4 regions of the Xanthobacter flavus genome follow, and region 2 is predicted to be linked to each of the others. Evidence: predicted binding sites of a transcription regulator. Region 2 holds the regulator's gene; each other region holds the start of a gene.
The links. The regulator LexA, encoded in region 2, represses DNA repair genes until DNA is damaged. The targets are predictions, from matches to a motif close to TGTTCNNNNTGTGTTCNG.
Positions count from the first base shown of each region.

Region 1: ssb (single-stranded DNA-binding protein) is a predicted target of LexA. The motif match lies at 4,221-4,238, and genes of this name have one in related genera.
Region 3: parE (DNA topoisomerase IV subunit B) is a predicted target of LexA. The motif match lies at 4,111-4,128, and genes of this name have one in related genera.
Region 4: J2126_RS03500 (ImuA family protein) is a predicted target of LexA. The motif match lies at 1,285-1,302, and genes of this name have one in related genera.

Region 1 covers NZ_JAGGML010000001.1:5,077,415-5,084,658, reverse strand. Annotated here, with positions in the region: gene J2126_RS23805 (FkbM family methyltransferase) at 66-782, shown strand; partial or broken gene uvrA (excinuclease ABC subunit UvrA) at 1,062-3,959, opposite strand; gene ssb (single-stranded DNA-binding protein) at 4,404-4,952, shown strand; gene gyrA (DNA gyrase subunit A) at 5,303-7,244, shown strand, end outside.
Region 2 covers NZ_JAGGML010000001.1:4,923,237-4,930,480, forward strand. Annotated here, with positions in the region: gene gltX (glutamate--tRNA ligase) at 1-623, opposite strand, end outside; gene J2126_RS23080 (ComEC/Rec2 family competence protein) at 795-3,032, shown strand; gene lexA (transcriptional repressor LexA) at 3,150-3,860, opposite strand; gene J2126_RS23090 (molybdopterin molybdotransferase MoeA) at 4,018-5,232, opposite strand; gene moaC (cyclic pyranopterin monophosphate synthase MoaC) at 5,279-5,767, opposite strand; gene J2126_RS23100 (DUF2147 domain-containing protein) at 5,887-6,303, opposite strand; gene trpC (indole-3-glycerol phosphate synthase TrpC) at 6,408-7,199, opposite strand; gene trpD (anthranilate phosphoribosyltransferase) at 7,196-7,244, opposite strand, start outside.
Region 3 covers NZ_JAGGML010000001.1:457,164-464,407, reverse strand. Annotated here, with positions in the region: gene J2126_RS02245 (DEAD/DEAH box helicase) at 1-390, opposite strand, end outside; gene J2126_RS02240 (MFS transporter) at 730-1,899, shown strand; gene parE (DNA topoisomerase IV subunit B) at 1,943-3,997, opposite strand; gene recJ (single-stranded-DNA-specific exonuclease RecJ) at 4,198-5,985, shown strand; gene J2126_RS02225 (YoaK family protein) at 5,996-6,685, shown strand; gene J2126_RS02220 (hypothetical protein) at 6,701-7,207, opposite strand; gene J2126_RS02215 (ParA family protein) at 7,200-7,244, opposite strand, start outside.
Region 4 covers NZ_JAGGML010000001.1:698,313-705,556, reverse strand. Annotated here, with positions in the region: gene J2126_RS03505 (DNA polymerase Y family protein) at 1-571, opposite strand, end outside; gene J2126_RS03500 (ImuA family protein) at 453-1,271, opposite strand; gene J2126_RS25215 (DNA translocase FtsK) at 1,607-4,543, shown strand; gene J2126_RS03490 (ABC transporter ATP-binding protein) at 4,688-5,500, shown strand; gene J2126_RS03485 (ABC transporter permease) at 5,504-6,313, shown strand; gene J2126_RS03480 (ABC transporter substrate-binding protein) at 6,334-7,244, shown strand, end outside.

The DNA of each region.
Region 1 (7,244 bases), 150 kb from region 2:
AAACTCGACAGTACGCGTTGCTCAGGTTGCGCGCGTCGTATGCGTAAACCATGCGGGGGCATGTGATGAATTCGGCACACGCGGTCGAATTGGCCGGGAACGCGATCTATACGGCCCAGGAAGAACGGGGACTTACCTCGCGCTTTCTTGGCTCGGCGGGCACCTTCGTGGAGGTGGGGGCGTACGATCCCGTCTTCCAGAGCCAGACCCTGCATCTCGAATTGACCGGCTGGCGGGGGCTCCTGGTGGAGCCGGTGCCCGAATTTGCCGAGAATCTGCGCCGCGCGCGCCAGGCGCAGGTTGTGCAGTGCGCATGCGTGGCGCCGGAGGCGTCCGCTGCCGGCCGCGTGGCGCTGCTGGAGCGGCGCGGACACAGCACCATCATCTTCAATCCGCGCAAGGTGCGGCCCGAGGAAATGGTGATGGAAGTGCCGGCCGCGACCCTCGACAGCATAATCGACGGGGCCGGTCTCTCCCGCATCGACTTCCTCTCCGTGGATGTCGAAGGCGCGGAGCCCGACGTGCTGAAGGGCGTCACCCTGAGCCGTTTCCAGCCGAAGCTCGTCGTCGTCGATGACCGGGAGCGCTTCGGCGAGACCTGCGCCGTTCTGCGCGCGGGCAATTACCATCTGGTGCGCCGCACCGGCCACAATGCCTGGTTCGTGCCGCACGAGACCGCGCGGCACCTGCACTGGCGGGCGCGGGCGCAACTCATGTGGACCTACGGCGTCGGCCGCCTGCTGCGTCGCGGCCTCCGGCCGGGCGTCGCCCAGTCGGCCTGAGCCCGGCGGGAGCCCCTACTCGGCTGCCTGACGGCGCCTCCGACCGCGCGCGGGGCGTGATGCCTCCCCCGGACTGTCGGCCTCCCGGGAAATCTCGGCGGACGGAGCAGGGGGCGCCGAAGCCTCCTGCGCAACGGAAGGCCCGACGACCGCCGCCTCTTCGGCGGCATCCCGCTCCGCCTCTTCAGCCACGGCGGCGCGCCTGAGCGTCTTGCCGCGGCCGGCAGCTCCCGACTTCCCGGCATCCTTGCCGGGCGCCGCCTTCTGCCCATCCGCGAACGGACGGCGGGCGAGCACTTCGGCGAGGAAGTGGCCGGTGTGGGAGCGCTTGTCCGCCGCCACCGTCTCCGGGGTGCCGGCCACCACGATCTCCCCGCCGCCGTCGCCGCCCTCCGGGCCGAGGTCGAGAATCCAGTCGGCGGTCTTGATGACCTCGAGATTGTGCTCGATTACCACCACCGAATTACCCTGCTCCACCAGCTCGTGCAGCACCTCCAGCAGCTTCTTGACGTCGTGGAAATGCAGGCCGGTGGTCGGCTCGTCGAGGATGTAGAGGGTGCGCCCGGTGGCCCGCCGCGACAACTCCTTGGAGAGCTTCACCCGCTGCGCCTCGCCGCCCGAGAGCGTGGTCGCCTGCTGGCCGACCTTCACATAATCGAGGCCGACGCGGTGCAGCGTCTCCAGCTTCTCGCGGACGGACGGAACGGCCTTGAAGAACTGCGCGCCCTCTTCCACCGTCATGTCGAGCACGTCGGCGATGGACTTGTTCTTGAAGGTGACTTCCAGCGTCTCGCGATTGTAGCGCTTGCCCTTGCAGACGTCGCAGGTGACGTACACGTCCGGCAGGAAGTGCATCTCGATCTTGATGACGCCGTCGCCCTGGCAGGCCTCGCAGCGCCCGCCCTTCACGTTGAAGGAGAAGCGCCCGGCGCCATAGCCCCGAGCCTTGGCTTCCGGCAGGCCGGCGAACCACTCGCGGATGGGCGTGAACGCGCCGGTATAGGTCGCCGGATTGGACCGGGGTGTGCGGCCGATGGGCGACTGGTCGATGTCGATCACCTTGTCGAGGTGTTCCAGCCCCTCCAGCTTGTCGAATGGGGCAGGGGCCTCTGAGGCGCCGTTCAGCCGGCGCGCGACCGCCTTGTAGAGCGTGTCGATGAGCAGCGTGGACTTGCCGCCGCCGGACACGCCGGTGATGCAGGTGAACAGGCCGAGCGGGATTTCCGCCGTGACGTTCTTCAGATTGTTACCGCGTGCGCCTGAGAGCTTGAGCATGCGCTTGGGGTTGGGCTTGCGCCGCGCCGGCACGCCCACGCTCAGTTCGCCGGTGAGATAGCGGCCGGTGAGGGACGCGGGATTGGCGAGGATTTCCGCTGGCGTGCCCTGCGCCACGATCTCGCCGCCGTGAATGCCTGCGCCCGGTCCCACATCCACCACATGATCGGCGGCGAGGATCGCGTCCTCGTCATGCTCCACCACGATCACCGTGTTGCCGAGGTCGCGCAGGTGCTTCAGCGTGCCCAGCAGCCGCTCGTTGTCGCGCTGGTGCAGGCCGATGGAGGGTTCGTCCAGCACGTAGAGCACGCCGGTGAGGCCCGAGCCGATCTGCGAGGCGAGGCGGATGCGCTGGCTCTCGCCGCCCGAAAGCGTGCCGGAGGAGCGCGCCAGCGTGAGGTATTCCAGCCCCACGTCCAGGAGGAAGCGCAGCCGCTCGCGGATCTCCTTCAGGATTCGCCCGGCGATCTCGTTCTGCTTGTCGGTGAGCCGGGCGGGGAGCTCCTCGAACCACCCGGACGCGGCCCTGACGGAAAGCTCCCCGATCTCGCCGATATGCCGCCCGTCGATCTTCACCGCCAGCGCCTCGGGCTTCAGCCGGTAGCCGTTGCAGACCTTGCAGGGGACCGTGGAGAAGTATTTGGAAATCTCCTCCCGCGCCCAGTCGCTGTCGGTCTCCTTCCAGCGCCGGTCGAGGTTGCGCACCACGCCCTCGAAGGTCTTCGAGGTCTCGTAGGCGCGCATGCCGTCGTCATAGTGGAAAGTGATCTTCTCGCTGCCCGAGCCGAACAGCAGCACCTCGCGCGCCTGCTCCGGGAGGTCGGCGAAGGGCACGTTCAGCTTGAAATGGTAGTGTTTGGCCAAGGCATCCAGCGTCTGCCCGTAATAAGGCGAGGTGGACTTGGCCCAGGGGGCGATGGCGCCCTGCTTCAGCGAACGGGCCTTGTCCGGCACCACGAGGTCCGGATCGATGGTCTGCTCCACGCCGAGGCCGTCGCAGGCGGGGCAGGCGCCGAAGGGATTGTTGAAGGAGAACAGCCGCGGCTCGATCTCTGGAATGGTGAAGCCGGAGACCGGGCAGGCGAACTTCTCGGAGAAGATGATGCGGCGTGGATCGCCGGCCTCGTCCTTCTCGTCGGCAAACTCGGCCACCGCGATGCCATCGGCGAGCCCGAGGGCGGTCTCAAAGCTGTCGGCGAGCCGCTGGGCGAGATCCGCGCGCACCACGATGCGATCCACCACCACGTCGATGTCATGCTTGAACTTCTTGTCGAGGGCCGGCGCCTCCGCGATCTCGTGGAATGTGCCGTCGATCTTGACCCGCTGGAAGCCCTTCTTCATCCACTCGGCGAGTTCCTTGCGGTACTCGCCCTTGCGCCCGCGCACCACCGGCGCCAGCAGGAAGAGCCGCGTGCCTTCCGCAAGGGTGAGCGTGCGATCCACCATTTGAGAGACGGTCTGGCTCTCGATGGGCAGGCCCGTGGCCGGCGAATAGGGCACGCCGGTGCGCGCCCACAGAAGGCGCATGTAATCGTAAATCTCGGTGACCGTGCCGACCGTGGAGCGCGGGTTCTTGGAGGTCGTCTTCTGCTCGATCGAGATAGCCGGCGAGAGACCGTCGATCTGGTCCACGTCCGGCTTTTGCATCATCTCGAGGAACTGGCGGGCGTAGGCCGAGAGGCTTTCCACATAGCGCCGCTGGCCTTCCGCATAGATGGTGTCGAAGGCGAGCGAGCTTTTCCCCGACCCGGACAAGCCAGTGAACACCACCAGACTGTCGCGGGGGATTTCGAGGTCCACGTTCTTGAGATTGTGCTCACGCGCGCCGCGCACCGAAAGGGTGCGGGCATCGCGGCGCGGAGTGGGGGACGCGGGACGCTGGGAGGCTGCGCGATCAGACATGGGCATCCGCTGGCGCCTGCGGCGCAAAAAGGGGTCAGGGCCTGAGGAACGATCGTGCCGCCCAAGCGGCGGCGGGCACGCCAGCGGCCGAAAGGCCCCTCTGCGCACCCGGGAGCGTGCTCATGAACTCATGGAAATGTAGTGGACCTTGTGCGATGCGGAAGAGAACATAATCAGAACCCCTGAAGGCAGCCAGCCAAAAAGAGCGGCGAGTCGCGTCGAATGCCCGCGACGCTCTTGCCAGTGTGGCGGAAGTCGATTAAGAACACAACGTGAACATTAAGACCTGTCCTGTTACGCACGGCGGCTGGCGAAGGTTCACCGGTTCATGGGGATAAAGCCGCGCTGGGGGTCGCATGGCCAGCCGGGAGCGCTAGGGTGCGAGTTTCGCGGAGCGCCGATAGCGGCCGCGGCGAACGATGGAACTACGGCAAGGAGAGCGGGATGGCCGGCAGCGTCAACAAGGTGATCCTGATCGGCAATCTGGGCCGCGACCCGGAGGTGAAGTCGTTCCAGAACGGCGGCCGCGTCTGCAACCTGTCCATCGCCACCTCCGAGAACTGGCGCGACAAGGCTTCCGGAGAGCGTCGCGAGCGCACCGAGTGGCACCGCGTGGTGATCTTCAACGAAAATCTCGTCGGCGTGGTCGAGCGCTTCCTGAAGAAGGGCTCCAAAGTCTACATCGAGGGGCAGCTCGAGACCCGCAAGTATGAGAAGGACGGCCGCGAGACCTACACCACCGAGATCGTGCTGCGGCCTTATCGCGGCGAACTGACGCTGCTCGACGGCCGCGAGGGCGGCGGCGGGGCCGGCGCCGACGATTACGGTGGCGGCTCGGACTTCGGCTCCGCGAGCCCCATGGGCGGCGGAGGCGGCGGCTACAGTGGCGGCTCCGGCGGCGGGCGTCGTCAGGCCCCGGCCGGCGGCGGCATGGGTGGCGGATCTGGCGGTGGACGACCCGTCGCCGACCTCGACGACGAAATTCCCTTCTGAGCGGATCTTCGCGGACGGACAGAACCGGTCGACGGGCGGCCTCGCCTCCCGCTCGGCCTTCGTTCCGGCGCCTTGCGCTGGTTCCCGGCCACCGGGGCATTTGCATTATCGTGCGGCGCCGGCAGGAGCTTTCCACCCCGGCGACGCGGACGCTTGGCGGCTGGCTTTTCCGCCTTTTGCGGCCCTGTTTGACGCAAAAGCGCCAGATTGTGCGAATGCCCGTGAGATGCGCCCCATAAGTATCTGATTTTTAAGGTGAAAATTTAAGCCTGCTGGAGGGGTTTTACTGGCGCTGGAAGGGTGAATCGGCTAGAAGGAAGCACCTCACCAATCCATGCGAGTATTGACTTTTGGCCGAATCCGAAACGCCGAAGAGTGGCGGCGAGCCGCCGTCCGACATCCGGCCCGTTTCCATCACGGAGGAGCTGTCCCGCTCCTATCTCGACTATGCCATGAGCGTCATCGTCGCCCGGGCCCTGCCCGACGTGCGCGACGGCCTCAAGCCCGTGCATCGGCGCATCCTGTTCTCCATGCACGAGAATGGGTACGAGTGGAACAAGCAGTACCGCAAGTCGGCCCGCGTGGTCGGCGACGTGATCGGTAAGTACCATCCCCACGGCGACCAGTCGGTCTACGACGCGCTGGTGCGCATGGCCCAGACCTTCGCCATGCGGCTCCCTCTGGTCGACGGTCAGGGCAATTTCGGCTCGGTGGACGGCGACGCCCCGGCGGCCATGCGCTACACCGAGGTGCGCCTGGAGAAGGTGACGAACACCCTTCTCGACGACCTCGACAAGGAAACGGTTGATTTCCAAGAGAATTACGACAATTCCGAGCGGGAGCCGACCGTCCTCCCTGCCAAGTTCCCGAACCTGCTGGTCAACGGCGCCGGCGGTATCGCGGTGGGCATGGCCACCAATATCCCGCCCCATAATCTCGGCGAGATCATCGACGTCACCGTCGCTTTGCTGGACGACCCGCTGCTGGAGCCCGAGGCGCTGCTCGATCTGCTGCCCGGCCCGGACTTCCCCACCGGCGCGCTGATCCTCGGCCGCACCGGCATCCGCCAGGCCTATCTCACCGGGCGCGGCTCGGTGCTGATGCGCGCGAAGGTCGCTATCGAAAATATCCGCAAGGATCGCGAAGCTCTCATCGTCACCGAGATTCCCTATCAGGTGAACAAGGCGACGATGATCGAGAAGATCGCCGAGCTGGTGCGCGACAAGCGGGTGGAGGGCATCTCCGAAATCCGCGACGAGAGCGATCGCGACGGCATGCGCGTGGTCATCGAGATCAAGCGCGACGCCCAGGCCGACGTGGTGCTGAACAACCTCTACCGGCTCACGCTGCTGCAGACCTCCTTCGGCGTGAACATGGTGGCGCTATCCGGCGGAAAGCCGGGCATCCTCACCCTGCACGACGTGCTGACCGCCTTCATCGCGTTCCGCGAGGAAGTCATCAGCCGGCGAACCAAGTTCCTGCTGCGCAAGGCGCGCGACCGTGCCCACGTCTTGGTGGGCCTCGCCATCGCGGTTGCCAACATCGACGAGGTGATCCGCCTCATCCGCACCGCGCCGGACCCGGCGACCGCCCGCGAATCCCTGATGGGCCGCGACTGGCCGGCCAAGGACATGGCCCCGCTCATCGCCCTCATCGCCGATCCGCGGCACAAGCTGAAGGAGGACGGCACCTATCGCCTCTCCGAGGTGCAGGCCCGCGCGATCCTCGATCTGCGGCTCCAGCGCCTCACCGCCCTCGGCCGCGACGAGATCGCTGACGAGCTGGACAAGCTCGCCGCCGAGATCGCCGATTATCTGGACATTCTCGCCAGCCGGCCGCGCATGCGGGCGATCATCCGGGACGAGCTTCTCGCCATCAAGGCGGAGTTCGGCACGCCGCGGCGGACCGAGATCGTCGAAGGCTTCGGTGATCTCGAGGACGAGGATCTCATCCAGCGCGAGGAGATGGTCGTCACCGTCTCCCACGCCGGCTACATCAAGCGCGTGCCGCTCTCCACCTACCGGGCGCAGCGGCGCGGCGGCAAGGGCCGCTCGGCCATGCAGACGCGGGACGAGGATTTCGTCACCCGCCTGTTCGTGGCCTCGACCCACGCGCCGGTGCTGTTCTTCTCCTCCAAGGGGCAGGTCTACAAGATGAAGGTGTGGCGCCTGCCGCTGGCGGCGCCGCAGGCCCGTGGCAAGGCCCTTATCAACATCCTGCCGCTGGAGCAGGACGAACGCATCACCTCCGTCGTGCTGCTGCCGGAGGACGAGGGCGAGAACCAGCGCCTGC
Region 2 (7,244 bases):
TTGGTGAGGTGGTCGTCGCCGCGGATGACGTGGGTGACGCCCATGTCGTGGTCGTCCACCACCACGGCCAGCATGTAGGTGGGCGTGCCGTCCGAGCGCAGCAGCACGAGGTCGTCGAGATCCTTGTTGGGGAAGGTCACGGTGCCCTGCACCATGTCGTCGATCACCGTCTCGCCCTCCTGCGGCGCGCGCAGGCGGATGACGGGGGCGCGGTCCGCCGGCGCCTCGGAGGGGGCGCGGTCGCGCCAGCGGCCGTCATAGCGCGGCGGGCGGCCCTCCTTGCGGGCCAGTTCGCGCATCTCGTCCAGCTCCTGGGGCGTGGCGTAGCAGCGATAGGCGTTGCCCTTCGCCAGCATCTCCGCCACCGCGGCCTGATGCCGCTCGGCGCGGGCGAACTGGTAGATGGGATCGCCATCCCACTCGATGCCCAGCCAGGAAAGGCCTTCGAGGATGGCCTCGATGGCTTCCTTGGTGGAGCGCTGGCGGTCCGTATCCTCGATGCGCAGCAGCATCTTGCCGCCGGTGTGGCGGGCATAGAGCCAGTTGAACAGCGCCGTGCGCGCCCCGCCGATATGCAGGAAGCCGGTGGGCGAGGGGGCGAAGCGGGTGACGATCTGCGACATCGGGCGGGGCTCGGCGGGCTTGGGTCCGCTTGGACGGGAAACGCGCGTGCGGCAGCCCTGCGGAACGCAAACCGAGCCACATGGCGCGCGGGAGGCGCCCGTGTAGCATAGAGGCGGGGCACAAGGAACACGGGGGCAGGCGCGGCCCGGCCGTGCCCCGGGCGGGCGGGGATGGACGAGCGGGCTTCGGGGCACGCGCGGGCGGGATCACGGGCGGGCGCGCGGACGCTCCCGCTCCCCTCCGCGCGCGGGCTTCTCCGCCTCGCCGACGCGCTGACCGCCCGCATCGCCCACGACGCGGCGGCCGAGGCCGCATCCGGCCGGCTGATCCTGTGGCTGCCGGCCGCCTTTGCCGCCGGGATTCTCTTGTATTTCGGCGCCTCCACTGAACCCTCGCTGGCCGCCAGCCTTGTTCTGGTGACCTTGCTGGCGGGGGCGGCGGTGGCGGCGCGGGCGCGGCCGGTGATGTTCGCCCTAACGTCCGTGCTTCTCGCCACTGTCGCCGGCTTTGCGGCGGGCGGGGCGCGGACGGCGCTCATCGCCCACGAAACGATCGTTCCGCCTAAGACGCCGGTGCGCCTTTCCGGCTTTATCGAGCGGGTGGAACGGCGCACCACCGGCGACCGCATCCTGCTGCGGCTCGATGGCAATGCCGTGCGCGGGCTCGCCACGGCGCCGGCGCTGGTGCGGCTCTCGCTGCGCAAGGGCTGGGCGCCGCCGGTCGGAAGCCATGTGACGCAGCTCGCCCAGCTGCTGCCGCCCTCCGGCCCCGCCATGCCGGGTGCCCATGATTTCGGTCGCGCGCCGTGGTTTCAGGGCATCGGCGCCATCGGCTACGGGCTCGGCCGGCCGAAGGCGGCGCCGGCGCGCGACCCGCCCTTGTCCGTGCGCCTCGCCATGGCGCTCGACGGGGTGCGCCAGAGCCTGTCGGCCCGCATCCGCGCCTCGCTTTCCGGCGTGCCGGCGGAGGTGGCGGTAGCGCTGGTGGCGGGCGACCGCTCCGGCATTCCCCATGCGGTGGAGGAGAGCATGCGGGTGTCCGGCCTCTCGCACATCCTCTCCATCTCCGGCCTGCACATGGCGCTGGTGGCCGGCACCCTGTTTGCGCTGGCGCGGGGCGTGCTGGCGCTGGTGCCGGGGCTGGCCCTGGCGTGGCCCATCAAGTCCATGGCGGCGCTGATCGCGCTTTCCGGCAGCGCCTTCTATCTCGTGCTGTCGGGCAATGACGTGCCGGCCCAGCGCTCCTTCGTCATGACCGGACTGGTGCTGGCCGGCGTGATGGTGGGGCGACCGTCCCTCTCGCTGCGGTCGGTGGGTGTCGCGGCGGTGCTGGTGCTGGCGCTGACGCCGGAGGCGGCGCTGGATCCGGGTACGCAGATGTCGTTCGCCGCCACCCTCGCCCTCGTCGCCGCCTATGAGCGGCTGCAGCCCCTGCGGGCGATCCCCCGGCCGGACGGGATCGCCGGGGCGGTGGTCTCCTGGGTCGCGGTGCTGGTGGCGGGAACGGCGCTCACCTCGCTGGTGGCGGGCCTTGCGACGGCACCCTACGGCATCTTCCATTTCCAGCGGGTTGCCCCCTACGGGCTTCTCGCCAACCTCGCGGCCATGCCGGCCGTGTCCTTCCTGGTGATGCCGGCGGGACTTGCGGGCGTGCTGCTGATGCCGTTCGGCTGGGATCATCTCGCCTGGCCCGTGATGGGGCGTGGCATCGAGATCATGACGGCGGTGTCCGACTGGGTGGGTACCCTGCCGGGCGCCGACGTCCGCGCCGCCTTCATCGGCGCCGGAACATTGCTGTGGCTGTCCCTCGCGCTGCTGGCCCTCTGCCTGCTGCGGGGTGTGCTCACCCTCGCGGCGCTGGTTCCCCTCGGCATCGCGGGACTGGTCGCGGGTGCGCCGATGAGGCCGGATCTCCTCGTCGCGCCCGATGCGCAGACGGTGGCGGTGCGGATGCCGGACGGACGCCTCTCGGTGCTCGGCGCCTCCGGCCAGAAGCTGGTGGTGGAGCAGTGGCTGACGCGGGAGGGGGACCGCCGCACGGCCGGAACCAGGGACCTTGCCGCCGGCTTCACCTGCGATCCCCTGGGCTGCACTGCGCCGCTGCCCGGCGGCGGCACCATCGCCGTGTCCCGACGTGCCGAAAGCCTGGAGGCGGATTGCCTGAATTCCCGCATGGTTGTCACCCGCGATGCCCCACCGCGCGCGTGCCCGGCGGACGTGCTGACGCTGGAAAAGCTGGTGCGGACGGGAACGCTCGCCTTCTCCCTCCGCGATGGCACGCTCGTCGCCGAGCCAAGCCGGAAGGCCGCCGTATCCCGCCCCTGGATGGCGCCCTTGCCGCCGGAGCCCGCATCCGAACCCGGCGCCGCCGATGCCGGCGATCCGCAGGCGGATGCAATGGCTCCGTGACATGCCGGCAAAGCGTCGGGGTGAGGGGCAACGCCTTCAGGAAAGCGCAGGCGCCCGTTGAGCGTGGACCGCCGCGCCCCTCACCCCGTTCCGGATCTCCCGCAGGAGAAATAAGGATCAGTAGCGGCGCATGAGGCCGATGAGGCGGCCCTGGATGCGCACGCGGTCGGGACCGAAGATGCGCGTCTCATAGGCCGGATTGGCGGCCTCGAGCGCGATGGAGGCGCCCTTCTTGCGCAGGCGCTTGAGGGTGGCTTCCTCGTCGTCCACCAGCGCGACGATGATGTCGCCGGTGTCGGCGGAATCGCATTTGCGGATGAGGACCGTGTCGCCGTCGAGGATGCCGGCCTCGATCATGCTGTCGCCGCGCACCTCAAGGGCGAAATGCTCGCCGCTGCCCAGCATCTCGGGCGGGATGTTCAGGGTGTGGCTGCGGCTCTGGATGGCGGAAATGGGCGTGCCGGCGGCGATGCGGCCCATGACCGGCACCGAGACCACCTGGCCCGCCTCATCATCCTCGGGCACCGGGCGCACCTTGCCGAGGCTGCCCTCGATGACGGACGGGGAGAAGCCACGCCCCGCCGAGCGGGCGGAGGCAAGGCCCGGCGCCACGCTGTCGGGCAGGCGCACCACTTCCAGCGCGCGGGCGCGGTTGGGCAGGCGGCGGATGAAGCCGCGCTCTTCCAGAGCGGTGATCAGACGATGGATGCCGGACTTGGAGCGCAGGTCCAGAGCCTCCTTCATCTCGTCGAAGGAGGGGGGAACACCGGTTTCCTTCAGCCGCTCATGGATGAAGCGCAGAAGGTCGTATTGCTTCCGAGTGAGCATTCCCTGGCCCCGTTCCTTGCACGCACCGTCTGGAGCCAGCGCCTCTGGCCGGTCCCGATTTCAGGCGCATCCAGCCCGGTGCGCCGCGAAACAAATCATGAACAGTCTTTATCTGTTCCTTTTGTGTTCCGCAAGTGGTGAAGGCCCCGTTAAGCGCTCAATCGTCGAGGAGAATAATCTCGCACGCATCGCCGACGCGGCCTTCGGGCGCGAAAGGCGGGCGCACCAGAAGGCAGTCGGCGGCAGCGAGAATGCTCAGCATGGCGCTGTCTTGCGAGGGTGAGGGCGTGGCGTGGATCGTGCCGTCCGGCCGGCGTTCGAGGGTGGCGCGCATGAAATCCCGCCGCACGTCATTGGCCGGCAGGTTGGCTGCGAGGCGCGCCGGCACGGTCTCGGGGCCGGGGCGGGAATCGCCCTGGAGCGCGCGGACGAGGGGGACGAGGTAGATCATCCCGCAGACGTGGGAGGAGACCGGATTGCCGGGCAGCCCCAGCACCCGCACATCGCCCCGATGGCCGAACATCAGCGGCTTGCCGGGGCGCAGCGCGATCTTGTGGACGGAGAGGTCCACCCCCTCGGCCTTCAGCGCCGGCGCCATGAGGTCATGATCGCCCACCGAGGCGCCGCCCGAGGACACCACGAGATCGAATTCACCGGAGAGCGCCCGCGCCACCACGGCCCGGATGGCGGCGAGATCGTCCTTGAAGAGCCCGAGGTCGGTCACCTCCGCCCCGGCGCGGCGGGCCAGCTCGGCGAGGCCGAAGGCGTTGGAGACAACGATCTCGCTGTCCTTGCCGGTGCCCTGGCCCGGCAGCACGAGTTCGTCGCCGGTCTGCAGCAGCGCGACGCGCGGGCGGCGGGCGACCGGCAGCGTCGCATGGTCCATAGCGGCGGCGAGCATGATGTCGCGTCCGGTCAGGCGGCGGCCGGCAAAGAGGCCAGGCGTGCTTTCGGAAAAATCGCAGCCGCGCTTGCGCACATTCCGGAGCGCTGCGGTCGGCGCCGTGGTGGTGATGGTGTCGCCCTCGCGGGTGACGTTCTCCTGGATCACCACCGTGTCGGCGCCCTCCGGCACCACCGCGCCCGTGAAGATGCGCACGGCCTGCCCGGTGCTCACCGTGCCCGCGAAGGGCCGGCCGGCGGCGGATTCGCCGATGACCGTCAGGTGGGCGGGTGTCTCGGCGATGTCGGCGCCGCGCACGGCATAGCCGTCCATGGCCGACATGTCGGCCGGCGGCTGGGTGCGGCGGGCCACGAGATCGCGCGCCAGCACGCGGCCGGCGGCGGCCTGCACCGGCACCTCCTCGATGCCGAGCGCGACGACGCCCTGGGTGATGAGCGCGGTGGCCTCCTCGACGGTCATGAGCGCCATGGCGCGGCTCCCTCACTCTGGACGTGCTGTGATTAGCGGAAAAGGCTCAGGCCGCTCCGGCGTCGGCGCGGAAATGGCCGCTGCGGCCGCCGGATTTTTCCAAGAGGCGGATGCCTTCGATCCGCATGCCGCGGTCGGCGGCCTTGGCCATGTCGTAGATGGTGAGGCAGGCGACGGAGACGGCGGTCAGAGCCTCCATCTCCACGCCGGTCTGGCCCGTGACCTTGGCGCGGGCGGTGACGTGAAGGCCGGGCAAAGCGGGGTCGGGCACCACCTCCACCTCCACCTTGGTCAGCATCAGCGGATGGCAGAGCGGGATCAGCTCATGGGTGCGCTTGGCGGCCATGATGCCGGCGATGCGCGCCACGCCCAGCACGTCGCCCTTCTTGGCGTTGCCGGAGAGGATGAGGTCCAGCGTCTCCGGTGCCATCGCCACCCGGCCCTCGGCGAGCGCCTCGCGGGTGGTCGCGTCCTTGTCGGAGACGTCCACCATGCGGGCGGCGCCCTGGTCGTCGAGATGGGTCAGGCTGGCCATGGCCGTCGCGGTCTTCCCGGATTCGATGTCGGACGGGAAGATGGCGTCCGCGGCGGCGCCTGTCCACCGCCGCAGCCGCAGGGCGGCGGAAAGGCTGTGTTGCCGGCGCGGGTCGGCGCTCAGCGCAGGCGGGTCCACACCTGCGTCTTGCAGAGGGGAACGACCACGCAGCCGCGCAGCTTCAGCGTGTTGTCGCCGTCCATGGTGATGGTGCCGGAATAGGTCTTGCCGTCCTCGGCATTGTAGATGCTGCCGCCGGTCCATTCCTGTGGCCCGCCGGAGAAACCGGTGAGGATGGTGAGGCCCTTCAGCGCCCGGCCGCGCAGCGAGGCGTTGGAATTGTTCACGTCTTTCAGCGCCGGATCGGCCTTCAGCCCTTCCGAGGACACGAGGCGGCCGCAGAGGCTGGCGCCGCATTTGGAGATTTCCACCTGCCCGCTGCGGGTGGGGGTCTGCCACAGGCCCGTCGGGTCGGCCGCGAAGGCGGGGGTGGCGAGAAGGGCGGCGGCGAGCGCCGTGAAAAGCGTGGTCCTCATGAAGCTGTTCCTCCCGTGAGGCACCGGCGACGCAGGGGCCGGTGCTGCGGCCTCTTCTCGGGCCGCCTCACGTATTAAGGCGTAACTTCACGTATACGGCAAGCCTAGCCGGCGAGCAGCTGGCACGTCGCGGATGCGACATCCTCCTGACGCATCAGGCTCTCGCCGACGAGGATGGTTCCGATGCCCACCTGCGCCAGCCGCGCAACGTCGGCCGGCGTGAAGATGCCGCTCTCGCCGATGACGATGCGATCCTTCGGCACGCGGGGCGCGAGGCGCTCGGAGGTTTCGAGCGTGGTCTCGAAGGTGCGCAAATTGCGGTTGTTGATGCCGATGAGCCGGCAGGGCAGCGCCAGCGCGCGGTCCAGCTCGGCGTCGTCATGGACTTCAACGATGGCGTCCATGCCATACGCTGCCGCCGCATCCGCGAGGTCGCGGGCGAGGGCGTCGTCCACGCCGGCCATGATGATGAGGATGCAGTCCGCCCCCCAGGCGCGGGCTTCCGCCACCTGGTAGGTGTCGTACATGAAATCCTTGCGCAGCACCGGCAGGCTCACCGCCGTCCGGGCGGCCTTCAGATAGTCCGGCGCGCCCTGGAAGGACGGCGTGTCGGTGAGCACCGAGAGGCAGGTGGCGCCGCCGCGCTGGTAGGCGCGGGCAAGCGACGGCGGATCGAAGTCCGCGCGGATCAGGCCCTTGGAGGGGCTGGCCTTCTTGATCTCGGCGATCAGCGCGGTGCGACCTTCCGAGAGGCTCTGCTCGATGGCCCCGGCGAAGGGCCGCACCCGGGGCGCGCAGCGGGCGGCGGCCTCGATCTCCGCCAGCGGGCGGGCCTTCTTGGCGGCGGCGATTTCCTCGCGCTTGTAGGCCTCGATCTTGGTGAGGATGTCGCTCATTGCGCGGCCTCCGGGGCGAGAGAGGCGGAGAGGGTGACGAGCCGT
Region 3 (7,244 bases), 4.5 Mb from region 2:
CGGGGTGGCGATCAGCACGTCCACGCCGCGAGCGAGCTTGGAGTCCTGGTCACCGAAGGAAACGCCGCCAATGAGCAGGGCGACGTTCAGCTTGCTGTACTTGCCGTAGCGCGTGAAATTCTCTTCCACCTGGGCCGCCAACTCGCGGGTGGGCTCCAGGATGAGAGTGCGCGGCATGCGGGCACGGGCGCGGCCCTGCTCCAGCAGCGTCAGCATGGGGAGCGTGAAGGCGGCGGTCTTGCCGGTACCTGTCTGCGCGAGGCCGAGAACATCCCGGCGCGCGAGAACATGGGGGATGGCCTGGGCCTGGATCGGGGTCGGGATCGTGTAGCCGGTGTCGGCGACCGCCGCGAGGACCTTGTCGCTCAGGCCGAGTTCGGAAAATGACATTGCATCTTTTGGATGCGGCGGCGCGCCGCTGATCGAACGTCCCGTGCCGTACGGGGTCAGACGAGTGGTCGTCGGTCGGCGCGCTTGGATTCGACATATCTCGGACGACGCATAGCAACATAAGAAAATGATGCGCCGTGTCAATGTTTTCCGGCCGGGGTCGCCGATTCGGGGGCCAAAACGGCCGAGCGTGTCGTCCAGGCGGCCCAAATGCACGCTTTCCGAGCACCCGCCATGCGTTGAGTGAATGTGTGTGCGCTGCACCCATGCGGCCTCGTCGGGTTGACCCATCCCGCCCGACGCCGCAGGGATGGCGTCCCTGTCGCCGTCCCGGATCCCATGCCCTTTCTTCTCGTCCTCGGTCTTGCGGCGTTCGCGAGCGCGTTTTCCATGCGCGTCGTCGATCCCATGCTGAACATTCTGGCGAGCGACCTTCAGGTGACGCTGCAGCAGGTGGCCATGCTCGCCAGCGCCTTCACCTTTCCCTATGCGGTGATGCAGCTGGTGTTCGGCCCCATCGGCGATGCGGTGGGCAAGGTGCGGCTCATCCGCGTGAACCTCGTCATGCTCTCCATCGGCCTCGCGGTGTCGGCCACCGCGACCAGCCACGAGATGCTGCTCGCCTCCCGCGTCTTCTCCGGGGCCTTCGCCGGCGGCATCATCCCGGTGGTCCTGGCGACGGTGGGCGACAGGGTGGCGTACGAGCGCCGGCCGGTGGCGCTCAGCCGGGTGCTGCTCGCGCTGGTGCTGGGGCAGCTCTCCGGCTCGGCTTTGGCCGGCTTCATCGCCGAGATGGCGGGGTGGCGCGAGGTGTTCTGGTCCGCCTTCGGCGTCGCCGCCCTCGCCGCGCTCGCCACCATCTTCGGGCTCACGGAGGAGGGGCAGCGTCAGCCCCTGTCGTTCGCCGCCTCCATCGCCCGCTACGGCATCGTGCTGCGCAACCCCTTGTCCATAAAGGTCTATGGCGTTGTCGCCATCGAGGGCGCGCTGAGCTTCGGCGTGTTCCCGCTGGTGGCGCCGCTGATGGTCCACCAGGGCATCGGCGATGCCAAGGAGGCGGGCATCGCGCTCGGCGCCTTCGCCATCGGCGGTGCATTCTATACCTTCGCCGTGCCGCTGCTGGTGCGCTATCTCGGGCTCGGCGGCATGGTGCGGTGGGGCGCCGCCGGGGTGGGGGTGCTGCTTATACTCGCCACCCGCGCCCACGGGCTCCTGCTGATGGCGGCGATCTTCGGCGCCGCCGGCTTTGCCTTCTACATGATCCACAACGTGCTGCAGATCCTCGCCACCGAGCTTGCCCCGGAGGCGCGCGGATCGGCGCTGGCGCTGTTCGCCTCCTTCTTCTTCATCGGCCAGGCGGTGGGTGCGCTGGCGCTGACGCAGGCGGCGGGCTTCGCCGGGGTGGTGGCCATGTTCATCGCCGCCGGCATCGGCATGCTGGTGCTCGCCGGCCCCGCCGGGCTGCTCCAGCCGCGCAAGGGGCACATCTCGCCGTCAGAGACGCTGTAGCAAGGTGCCGCCCGAGCCCCCTGCGAGGACGGATAGCGCCGGCTCAGATGTCCAGCATCTCCTCGCCCGCGAAAGCGGCGCGCTCGGAGATGAAGGCGAAGCGCGCTTCCGGCTTGTTGCCCATGAGCCGTTCCACGAGATCCACGGTGGCGGCGCGCTCTGCATCCTCCACGGAGACGCGCTGCAGGGTGCGCGTCTTCGGGTCCATGGTGGTTTCCTTGAGCTGCGCCGGCATCATCTCGCCGAGGCCCTTGAAGCGGCCCACATCCACCTTGCCCTTGGCGGAAAACTCCTTCTTCAGCAGCCGCTCGCGGTGGGCGTCGTCCCGCGCATAGAGGGTCTTGGCCCCCTGCGTGATGCGGTAGAGCGGCGGCACGGCGAGGAAGAGGTGGCCCTCCTCGATCAGCTTCGGCATCTGGCGGAAGAAAAAGGTGACGAGGAGGGAGGCGATGTGCGCGCCGTCCACGTCCGCGTCGGTCATGATGATGACCTTCTCGTACCTGAGGTCCGTCTCGCGGTAATGGGTGAGCGTGCCGCAGCCCAGCGCCTGGCCGAGGTCGGCGAGCTGCTGGTTGGCGGCAAGCTTGTCGCGGGTGGCGTTGGCAACGTTCAGGATCTTGCCGCGTAGGGGCAGCACTGCCTGCGTCTTGCGGTCCCGCGCCTGCTTGGCCGAGCCGCCGGCCGAGTCACCCTCGACGATGAAGATCTCGGAGCCGGCCGCCTCGGTGTTGGAGCAGTCGGCGAGCTTTCCGGGCAGGCGCAGCTTGCGCACGGCGGTCTTGCGGGAGACCTCCTTCTCCTGCTTGCGGCGCAGCCGCTCCTCGGCCCTGTCGATCACATGGTCGAGCAGGCGGCTCGCCTGCACCGGGTTGGCGGCGAGCCAGTGGTCGAAGGGGTCGCGCAGCGCCTGCTCGACGATGCGGGCGGCCTCGGCGGTGGCGAGGCGGTCCTTGGTCTGGCCCTGGAATTCCGGCTCGCGCACGAACACCGAGAGCATGGCGGCGCAGCCGGCGATCACGTCGTCGCCAGTGATGACGGAGCCGCGCTTGCCCTGGCCGGCGCGCTCCGCATAGTCCTTCAGGCCCTTGAGCAGCACAGCCTTGAGACCGTTCTCGTGGGTGCCGCCATCGGGCGTCGGAATGGTGTTGCAGTAGGAGGAGATGCCGCCGTCGGCATCCGCCACCCAAGCCACCGCCCATTCCACCGAGCCGTGACCGCCGGTCTTCTGGATGCGGCCGGCGAAGATGTCCGGATGGACGAGCGTGTTGCCTTCGAGATCGGCCGCCAGATAGTCCTTGAGGCCGCCGGGGAAGCGGAAGACCGTCTTCTCCGGGATGTTCTCGCCGGCCTTCAGCAGCTCGGGATCGCACGACCAGCGGATTTCCACGCCGCCGAAGAGGTACGCCTTGGAGCGGGCCATGCGAAACACGCGGGCCGGCTCGAAGTGCGCGCCGGCGCCGAAGATCTCCGGATCGGGATGGAAGCGCACGCGGGTGCCGCGCCGGTTGGTGATGCGGCCGACTTCCTTGAGCGGCCCTTGGGGCAGGCCCTTGGAGAAGCTCTGGCGATAGAGGGTCTGGTTGCGCGAGACCTCCACTTCGAGGTCGTCGGAGAGCGCGTTCACCACCGAGACGCCGACGCCGTGCAGGCCGCCGGAGGTCTCGTAGACCTTGCTGTCGAACTTACCGCCGGCATGCAGCGTGGTCATGATGACCTCGAGCGCCGACTTGCCGGGGAACTTCGGGTGCTCCTCCACCGGGATGCCGCGGCCATTGTCCGAGACGGTGAGATAGCCGTCGGCACCCAGCTGCACCTCGATGAAGGTGGCATGGCCGGCCACCGCCTCGTCCATCGAATTATCGATCACCTCGGCAAAGAGGTGGTGCAGCGCCTTGGAATCGGTGCCGCCGATATACATGCCCGGCCGGCGCCGCACCGGCTCCAGCCCTTCCAGCACCTCGATATGGGCGGCGGTATAATCGCCGGCCATCTGAGGCACGACTGCGGCCTTGCCGCGCGCGCTTTCCTTCGCCGGCGCCTTGCTGGAGCCGCGCGGCCGGGCGGCGAAGAGATCGTCGGAATTATCGCTGTCGGACATGGCACTCTGAGGTCGGAGGTTTGGGCGCCAGATAGCAGAACGGCAGGGCCGGCGCGAATCGGGACGGCGCCGCGGCCCCTGATTTCCCCAGTGTGGCAGACCCGGCGCCGAAGGGGAACGGAATGGCAACAAAACCCCCATAATCCCCCGCGCTCGACGCCGCGCCTCTCCTCTGGCTTCATGCGCGCGTGAACATCGCCGTGCCGAATCGCCTCTTCCTCGACGTCGCCCGCTCCGCCACCGGCCGCACCTGGCGGGAGCGGCTGGACGTGCGCGGCGGGCAGACGGCGCTCGCCATGGCCCAGCGCTTCGGCATCAGCGAGCTGCTCGCCCGCGTGCTCGCGGCCCGCAACGTGCCGCTGGACGAGGTGGAGCGCTATCTCGACCCCTCCATCCGCACCCTTCTGCCCGATCCCGACACGCTCACCGACATGCCCGCCGCCGTGGCCCGTCTCGCCCGCGCGGTCACGACCGGCGAGCAGGTGGCGGTGTTCGGTGACTATGACGTGGACGGCGCCTGCTCCACCGCCCTCATGGTGGGCGTGCTCCAGGCCGGCGGGCTCGACCCGTTCTTCCACATTCCGGATCGCATCTTCGAGGGCTACGGGCCGAACGTGCCGGCCATCGAGCAATTGGCCGCGCGGGGCGTGACCCTGCTGGTGACGGTGGATTGCGGCACGACCTCCCTCGAACCGCTGGCGGCCGCGAAACGGCTCGGGATGGATGTGGTGGTCATCGACCACCATCAGGCGGGGGAGACCCTGCCCCCCGCCACCGCCATCGTGAACCCCAACCGGGAGGACGACCTCTCCGGCCTTGGCCATGTCTGCGCGGCGGGGCTCGCCTTCGTGGTGGCGGTCGGCTTCGTGCGGGCGCTGCGCCAGAGCGGGCACTTCAATGCCGAGCGCCCGGCGCCGGACCTGCTGGACGCCCTCGACATCGTGGCGCTGGCGACGGTGGCGGACGTGGTGCCGCTCATCGGCCTCAACCGGGCCTTTGTGGCGAAGGGCCTCATCGCCATGCGCCGGCGCTCCCGCATCGGCCTCACGGCGCTGATGGACGCGGCGCGGCTCGATGGGCCGCCCCGGCCGTTCCATCTCGGCTTCCTCATCGGCCCGCGCATCAATGCCGGCGGGCGCATCGGCGAGGCGACGCTGGGTGCGCGCCTGCTGCTGACGCAGGACCCCGCCGAGGCGCGCGGGATCGCCGCCGAACTGGACCGCCTCAATGCCGAGCGGCAGGAGGTGGAGCGCGCCATCCTCGCCGCCGCCGAGGCCGAGGCGCATGCGGCGCTGGGCATCTCGGAGGAGGGCGCGGTGGTGGTGGTGAGCGGTGAGGGCTGGCACCCCGGCGTCGTCGGCCTCGTCGCCGCGCGGCTGAAGGAGCGCTTCCAACGCCCGGCCTTCGCCATCGCCTTCAATGGTGAGACCGGCACCGGCTCCGGCCGCTCCATTCCCGGCGTGGATATCGGCCGGGCGGTGCGCGGCGCGGTGGAGAGCGGGCTATTGGTGAAGGGCGGCGGCCATGCCATGGCGGCCGGCCTGACGGTGGAGCGCCGCCAGCTCGGCGCCCTGCGCGCGGAGCTGGAGCAGCGCCTCGCCCCGGATGTGGAGCGTGCCCGCGCCGAGGGCACCCTTTCCATCGACGGCGCGATGACCGCGCGCGGGGCGACGGTGGACCTCGTGGAGACCGTCGCCCGTGCCGGCCCGTTCGGCGCCGGCAATCCGGAGCCGGTGTTCGCCTTTCCCGGCCACCGCATCAGCTATGTGGAGAGCTTCGGCGCCGGCCATGTGCGCGCCCGCATCTCCTCGCCGGACGGCACGACGCTGAAGGCCACCGCCTTCCGCTGCGCCGAGGAGCCGCTGGGCCGGGCGCTCTTGGCTGCGCGCGGGCGCAATCTGCATGTGGCCGGATGCCTCGACATCGACACCTGGCAGGGCGAGACGCGGGTGGCGCTGCGCATCCGCGACGTGGCGGAGGCGGGATGAGGGCTCTGCCGTGAAAGTGCTGCTCGCCGTCCTCCTCTGCTTCAACGCCGGCTTCGTGGATGCGGCGGGCTTCGTCGCGCTCGGCGGGCTGTTCGCGGCCCATGTGACCGGCAATTTCGTCACCATCGCCGCCTCGCTGGCCCATGGGGATGCGCCATCGCTGGCGAAGGTCCTGGCGCTGCCGGTGTTCGCCTTCGTGGTGCTGTGCGCGCGGGAATTGAGTCTCGCCCTCGCCCGGCGCGGGCGGGACGATTTCCGCGTGCTGATGGCGGCGAAGCTCGTGCTGCTGGCGCATGCGGCGCTGGTTGCCGTGCAGTCCGGCCCCTTCTACGACCACAATTCCCCCGCCGCCGTGATGATGGGCATGACCCTGGTGGCGGCCATGGCGCTGCAGAACGCGCTCCACCGCACCCACCTCACCGATTCACCGCCTTCCACCGTGATGACGGGCACGTTCACGCAGGTGCTGGTGGACATCGCCAATCTCTGGCGGCCGCTGGAGGGCACCAACATTGCCGCGAACCGCGCCCGCCTCGGGCGGATGAGTGCGTACCTCGCCGCCTTCCTCTTCGGCTGCCTCTCGGCCGCGCTGCTCTATCGCGCGGTGGGCATGTGGTGCCTGTTCGTGCCCACCTTGGTGGCGGTGGCGGAAATCTTCACGCTGGGGCCGGACCCCGCGCCGGAGAAGGACAAGGCGTGATCGCGCGCGGCGGAATCACCGCTCCTCGGACACCCGGAGCGCCGTGCGCCCGGTGATCTTGCGCTTGCGCGGCGCGGGCTTGCCGTCGGGGGCAACCTCGGCCGCAGGGGCAGCCGGGGCCGTGGCGGGCGCAGCAGGAGCGGCCGCGGGCGCCTTGCGGGACGACGCCTTCTTCGCCGGCTTGGCAACGGGCGCGGACGGATCGCGGCTGGCATCGGCAAGGGCGAGGAGCGCCTTCACCCGGTCGCCGGGCTGGGCGAGGGCAGGGGCGTGGGGATCGATGCGGGCCAGCAGCGCCTTGGTCTTGGGCGCCGGCACCCCGTCCAGCGCCTCGGCGAAGGCGGCGGGGCCGAGCACGGCTCGGATGGCGCGCAGCGCTTCGAGGTCGGTCCCGTCGGCCACGAGCTGGGCGCGGACGATCTCGTTCACCGCCTTGCGCGCGAGATTGCCGCCCGCCGCGAAGAGGGCGGCCCGGCCGCCGATGGCCGCGAGGAGGGCGAAGAATTCCGAAGTCTCAGCCATTGAGCCGCCTCCGCGTCTCGTTCACGAGGTCGCGCAC
Region 4 (7,244 bases), 4.2 Mb from region 2:
GGGCCTCCACCGGCAGGGGCGCGACGGCCTCCCGCTCGCCCCCCGCCCGCACCACCTGCCCCGGCCGCCAGCGGGCGAGGGCGAGGGCGGCCCGGGCGGTCCCGGCCACCGCGCCCTGGGCGGCCAGTCCGGTGGCGGCGAGCCGCTCGGTCATGGCCGCCAGCATGGCCCCCTCCCCGCCGAACAGATGGGCGCAGCCGGTGATGTCGAGCACGATCCCGTCCGGCCCGGAAACGGCGACGAACGGCGTCCAGCGCTCGCACCACGATGCGATGGCCGCAAGCAGCGCGGCATCCGCCGCCGCATCCGCCTCCACCGCCTCCATCTGCGGCACGCGGGCCTGCGCGTCGGCGAGGGTAAGGCCGGGATGAAGCCCGAGGCGGGCGGCGGCTGCGTCCACCGCGGCGAGGCGGCGGGCGTTCGCCTTCACCTCCACCGTGACCAGCGGCAGGTCAGCCGGTGCGGCGCCAGCCGACGACATGCGACGTCCCCGCCGGCTGCGGTGCAGCCGGTCGGTCGGCAGGTGCGGCAGGAAGAGCGCGGCGAGGCGCCGGGGTGAAGCGTCGGGCATGGGCATTCCATTCCACGGTGAAGCGGCCGGTGGGTCCGAGGCGGTTGCGCTCGATCTCCAGCGCGAAGGCGGGCGGCCCGAGGCAGAAGGCCGGCACGTCCCTCGCCACGCGGGAGGGGACGGCGGCGACCCGCCAGCGGGTGGCGGCGGCGGAAGGGCCGGGATCTGCCCCCGGTCGCAGCAGGAGGGATGGGACGCCGGAGCGCTCGCTGCGCAAGGCGAGCCGGCGGGTAGCCGTGAGGTCGATGAGGCGCGGGGATCCCCAAGGCTCCGCCACCACCAGCCCGAGCGCGCCGTGGCCAAGGGCCTCCTCCGCGGCGCCCAGCGTGTCGGCGGCGTCGGCGGCGGCCACCAGGATCAGGCGGGAGGGATCAAGCCCGAAGGCGGCGCAACCGGGGCCGTAGATGTCGCCGCCCTCCAGCGCCGCCATATCCTGCCGCACCCACAGCACCGGCTTGCGGGTGCCGGCCGCGAGCGCGAGGGCGAAGCCGAGCACGGCGGCGGCATTGCCCTTCTCCGCCGGGAAGGCCTCGTGCAGCGCATCGCGGGCGAGGCCGCCGCCCAGGGCATCATCCAGTGGGGCCCCCAGGGACAGGCGCGGCCGGGCAGCCCCGTCCGGAAGTCCGGACAGCCGTTCCATTTCGACGATGCGGCGGCGAAGGGCCGCCAGATCCTCGCGCGGAGCCTGCTGGGGGGGCATGGAGGAAGACCAATGTTCCTATTTTGTTCTCTTTAGAAAGGACTCCGTGAGCGCGGAATGTCAACCGTATGGAGGTCCGGCAGCAGGGGTTGCGGGGGCTGGACCGAACCGGGTTCAGGCGAGGGGAGGCCGTGTCGGCTTGTCCCCATGATTCACAGACAAGGTATTCAGAAACCGTTGTTTGGAGGTGCAAACCTCCCCTTAACGCCCCCGCCCTAGTGTCTGCGAAACGGCGCCGGTGCTGCGGATTTCGGATTCCCATGTCTTCCTTCAACCGTCCTCCCAGACCTTTTGCGTACCCCTCGTTCGCTCCTGACGAAACGTTCGAAGCGCCCGTGGCCGATTCTGGTTCCGAACGCGGCTTGCCCTCGTTCTACGAGCGGATTCCGGAATACGACCCGAGCCTCCATGACGGCGCCTTCGAGACTGCGGAGCCCACCCACAGCTGGATCGACCTGGAACTGGTCCCGAGCTGGCTCCGGCCCTTCACCCTCGACGCCAACACCCGCTTCACCCGCACCCCGGACCATCTGCTGCGGCCCCGCGAGCCGGGCGCGCCCCCGCTGCCGAGCATGCCGCCCGTCCTGCCGCAGGTGCCCACCCCGGTCACGACCCAGGGGTCGAGCCGCGGCTGGCACTTCCTGTTCGAGCCGGCGGATGACGTGGTCCAGCCGCTGGCACAGCCCGTCGCTAAGCTCGCGGATATCCCCACGGAGACCGCCTTCGCCGCGCCCGCCGCCGTGCCGGAAGAGGTGACGGCGGCCCCCGTCGTCCTGCCGCCCGTTGCGGAAGAAGCGACTGCGCTGGTTTGCGAGCCCCCTGCCTCCGAGGTCGCGCTTGTGGAGACAGTCCCGGGCGAGGAGATCCTGACCGAAACGGCAGCTCCTGCGCTCCTTGAGGCCGACACCGCGCCACAGGCTGTGGCCGAGGCGGCTTCGGAGGTCGACACGGCTGACGTCCCCGATCACCTGTGGAGCCTGCTCCGCCTCGTCGTCCTCGGCCGCGCCGCCACCCCGCCCGCTCCGGCCGGGGAGCAGGACCTCGATCCTGCGCCCGCAGAGACGGCCGATGCGGAAGACGACCTGGTGGAGAGCGAGGACCCGGCGTTCGAGGTCCTGTCCGACGCCGAGGAGGCTGTCGACTTCGACGAAGACGAGGTTTTCAAGGCGGACGCCTCCGAGGAGGATGAACTCGAGGACGACGAGATCGAGGAGGAAGACTCCGAGGACGATGAGGTCGCTGAACTGGAGGGCGACACGGACGACGCCGAGGAGGAGGGAGAGGAGATCGACCTTTCCGAGGACGACGACGAACTGGACGAGGACGACGGGGCACTCTCCTCGGAGTTGGAGGACGATGAACTTGAAGACGACGAACTCGCAGACGATGCCTTCGAGGAAACGGACCTGACGGACGAGGAAGACGAGGAACTCGACACCGAACTCGACGAGGATGAGCCGGAAGACACCGCCGTGCTCGAAGACGAGGATCAGGACGAGGCCGAAGCCGAGGATGAATCCCTACCCCTCGCGGCCGGGTCGATCCTGTCGGGCGAAGCGTTCGCGTCCTGGCGGCCCTACCAGCAGAGCATCAGCGCCCAGTTCTTCGGCGCCCTGCATTCGGCTGCCACGTCCGCTCCCGCGGCCTCGGCAGCAGCGCCTGCAGCGTCGGGTGCCGTCGCCCCTGTTCCGGTGCCGTCCGTTGCAACCCTCCCGCCCGAGGCTGTTCCCGCAGTGGCGGAGGGGGACAGCGGCCCCTATTTCCTCCCGCCCCTCGATCTCTTGCGCGAGCCGCCGGTAGTCGAGCCGGACTATGAACTTTCCGAGGAATTCCTCGACCAGTCGTCAACCATGCTCCAGCAGGTGCTGCGCGATTTCGGCGTGCGCGGCGAGATCATCGACGCCAATCCCGGCCCGGTCGTCACCCTCTATGAGTTCGAGCCCGCACCGGGGGTGAAGTCCTCCCGCGTCATCGGCCTGTCGCCGGACATCGCCCGCTCCATGAGCGCGGTCTCCGCCCGCGTCGCGGTGGTGGAGGGGCGCAACGTCATCGGCATCGAGCTGCCCAACCGGCGGCGCGAGACCGTGTGGCTGCGCGAGCTTCTGGCGAGCCACGAATTCGCCGAGGCCCATCCCAAGCTCGGCCTGTGCCTGGGCAAGACCATCGGCGGCGTGCCGGTGATTGCCGACCTGGCGCGGATGCCGCATCTGCTGGTCGCCGGCACCACCGGATCGGGCAAGTCGGTGGCCATCAACACCATGATCCTGAGCCTGCTCTACCGGCACACGCCGGAAGCCTGCCGGCTCATCATGATCGACCCCAAGATGCTGGAGCTCTCCGTCTACGAGGGCATCCCGCACCTGCTCACGCCCGTCGTCACCGACCCCAAGAAGGCGATCATCGCGCTGAAATGGGCGGTGAAGGAGATGGAGGAGCGCTACCGCAAGATGAGCCGTCTCGCGGTGCGCAATATCGATGGCTACAACGCCCGCGTCCGCGAGGCATCGGCCAGGGGCGAGATCATCACCCGCAACGTGCAGGTGGGGTTCGATCGCGAGACCGGGGAGGCCCTGTTCGAGGAACAGGAGATGGACCTGACCGCGCTGCCCTACATCGTCGTCATCGTGGACGAGATGGCCGACCTGATGATGGTGGCAGGCAAGGAGATCGAGGGCGCCATCCAGCGCCTCGCCCAGATGGCCCGCGCCGCCGGCATTCATCTCGTGATGGCGACGCAGCGGCCTTCCGTGGATGTCATCACCGGCACCATCAAGGCCAATTTCCCCACCCGCATCTCCTTCCAGGTGACCAGCAAGATCGACAGCCGCACCATCCTCGGCGAGATGGGCGCAGAGACGCTGCTGGGGCAGGGCGACATGCTGTTCATGGCCGGCGGCGGCCGCATCAGCCGCGTCCACGGCCCGTTCGTCTCGGACGGCGAGGTGGAGAAGGTCGTCGCCTTCCTCAAGGCCCAGGGCGGGCCGGACTATATCGACGAGGTGGTGCTGGACGAGGACGCCGTGGCCGAGGACGACGACGAGGCGGTGTTCGACCGCTCCGGCATCGCGGACGCCGGCGGTGACCTTTACGAGCAGGCCGTGGCCATCGTCATGCGTGACCGCAAGGCCTCAACCTCCTACATCCAGCGCCGGCTGCAGGTGGGCTACAACAAGGCTGCTTCTCTCATGGAGCGCATGGAGAACGAGGGCATCGTCGGCCCGGCCAACCACGCCGGCAAGCGGGAGATCCTGACCTTTTCCCGGCCGGGGTGAGGGGGCGCCCGACCTCACGCCTCCGCCCTTGCCTCCCGCGCGCCCTCGGCTACCTTGTCCGCTTGATCCGGGCCAACCGGACGCGCGGGCGGGATCGGGAGACGTTCAGTGGTGCAACCCTTCAGCGTGGTCCAGGGAGGCCGCATGGCTCAGGCATGCGCGGTCGGGCTGCGCGACATCACCATCGCCTTCCCGGGCGCCAGCCGCGCCGCCTCGCCCTTTGTGGCCGTGCAGGGTGTCGATCTCGAAGTCGCGGATGGTGAGTTCGTCGCCATCGTCGGCCCCACCGGCTGCGGCAAGTCCACCCTTCTCAACGCAACGGCCGGCCTCCTGAAGCCGGCCTCCGGCACGGTCACAATCCACGGGACCCCGCTTGCCGGCCTCAATAGCGCGGCGGGCTATCTCTTCCAGGCCGAGGCCCTGTTTCCCTGGAAGACCGCGCTCGACAACGTGGCCATCGGCCTTGAGGTCGCCGGCACCGACACCGAAGAGGCGCGCAGCCGCGCCCGCAAGTGGCTGGCCCGAGTGGGGCTCGCGGCCTTCGCGGATCGCTATCCGCACCAATTGTCCGGCGGACAGAGGAAGCGCGTGGGTCTCGCCCAGGTGCTGATCCGCGACCCCAAGATCCTGCTCATGGACGAGCCGTTCGGTCCGCTCGATGCCCAAACCCGCCAGATCATGGGCAACCTGCTGCTCGACCTATGGAGCCAGGACCGCAAGGCGGTGATGTTCGTGACCCATGATCTGGAGGAGGCCATCTCGCTGGCCGATCGTGTGGTGATCATGGGTGCCGGGCCGGCCTCGCGCATCATCGGCCAATGGCGGGTGCCCATACCCCGCCCCCGCGACATCGACGTGCGGCTGGAGCCCGCCTTCCACCACCTTCACCGCGAGATCTGGGCGGCGCTGAAGGACGAGGTGGTGAAGGGGTATCGCCAGTCCGAGGTCGCGAGCTGAACCATGCGCAACCGCTTCGTCCTTTTCGCCCTTCAGGTGCTGGTGGCGGTGGTGCTGATCGCCATCTGGCATTTCGGCTCCACGGTGAAGGTCTCGATACCGGCGCTTTCGCCGAAGCCCTTCTACCCGCTGGACCCCTTCTTCTTCTCCACGCCGATCGCCGTTTTCGAGCGCACTTTCAAGGACTTCTACACGGGGGTGATCTGGTATCACCTTGGCATCACGCTCCTTGAAACCCTGCTCGCCTTCGCCATCGGCGCCCTTGGCGGGGTGCTGGTGGGCTTCTGGTTCGCCCGCAAGGCGCTGATCGCAGCGGTGTTCGATCCCTATGTGAAGATGGCCAATGCCCTGCCGCGCGTGGTGCTGGCGCCGATCTTCGCCCTGTGGCTGGGGCTCGGCATCTGGTCCAAGGTGGCACTGGGGGTGACGCTGGTCTTCTTCATCGTTTTTTTCAATGTTTACCAAGGCGTTAAGGAGGTCAGCCCGACGCTGCTCGCCAACGCCCGCATGCTGGGCATGAGCGAGCGCCAGCTGATGCGGAACGTGTTCTGGCCCTCCGCGCTGACCTGGATGTTCTCCTCGCTCCACACCGCCGTTGGCTTTGCGCTGGTTGGTGCGGTGGTGGGGGAATATCTCGGGTCGGCGGCGGGGCTGGGCTATCGCATCCATCAGGCGGAAGGGGTGTTCGATGTCACCGGCGTGTTCTCGGGCATGCTGGTGCTGGCCATCTTCGTCATCATCATCGACACGGTGGTGAGCGCCATCGAGAACCGCCTCCTCATCTGGCGCCCCGCGCCGGCGACGCAGGCCTAAAGAAAAACGGGAGGAAAATCATGAGGATGCTCAAGCTCGCAGCGGCCGTGCTCGCGCTCGCTGTCGCCACTCCGGCCGTCGCGCAACAGGCCACCAAGATCGAGAAGCCGAAACTCACGCTCGGGGTCGGCGGCAAGCCACTGCTGTATTATCTGCCGCTGACGATCGCCGAGCGGAAGGGCTTCTTCAAGGAGGAGGGGCTGGATGTCGCCATCAATGATTTCGGCGGCGGAGCCAAGTCTTTGCAAGCCCTTATCGGCGGGTCGATCGATGTGGTGACGGGGGCCTACGAGCACACCATCCGCATGCAGGCCAAGGGCCAGGACATTGTTTCCGTTATCGAATTGGGCCGCTTCCCGGGGATCGTGCTGGTGGCGCGGAAGGACCGGCCGATCAAGTCGGTAAAGGACCTCAAGGGCGCGAAGATCGGTGTGACGGCGCCGGGGTCCTCCACGAATTTCTTCGTCAATTTCCTGATGGCGAAAGATGGCCTGAAGCCGGATGATGCCTCCTACGTCGGTGTCGGCGGCGGAGCTTCTGCCGTGGCGCAGATGAAGCGCGGCGAGATTGACGCGATGTCCAATCTGGACCCCGTGATTACCAAGCTGGTGGATGACGGAGACGTCATTATTCTGGCGGACAGCCGGACGGAAGCTGGAAACGACAAGATCTTCGGCGGCGAGAATCCGGCCGCCGTGCTCTATATGAAGCGCGACTTCGTGGAGCAGAATCCGGTCACCACGCAGAAGCTGGTGAATGCTTTTTACAAGGCCCTTCAATGGCTTAAGACCGCCACCCCCGAGGACGTGGCGGCGGTGGTGCCGGAGGAATATCTGCTTGGGGACAAGGCCTTGTACCTCAACGCGGTCAAGAACTCCCTGCCGATCTATTCGCGCAACGGCCTGATCCCCGAGCGGGGCATGAAGAATGC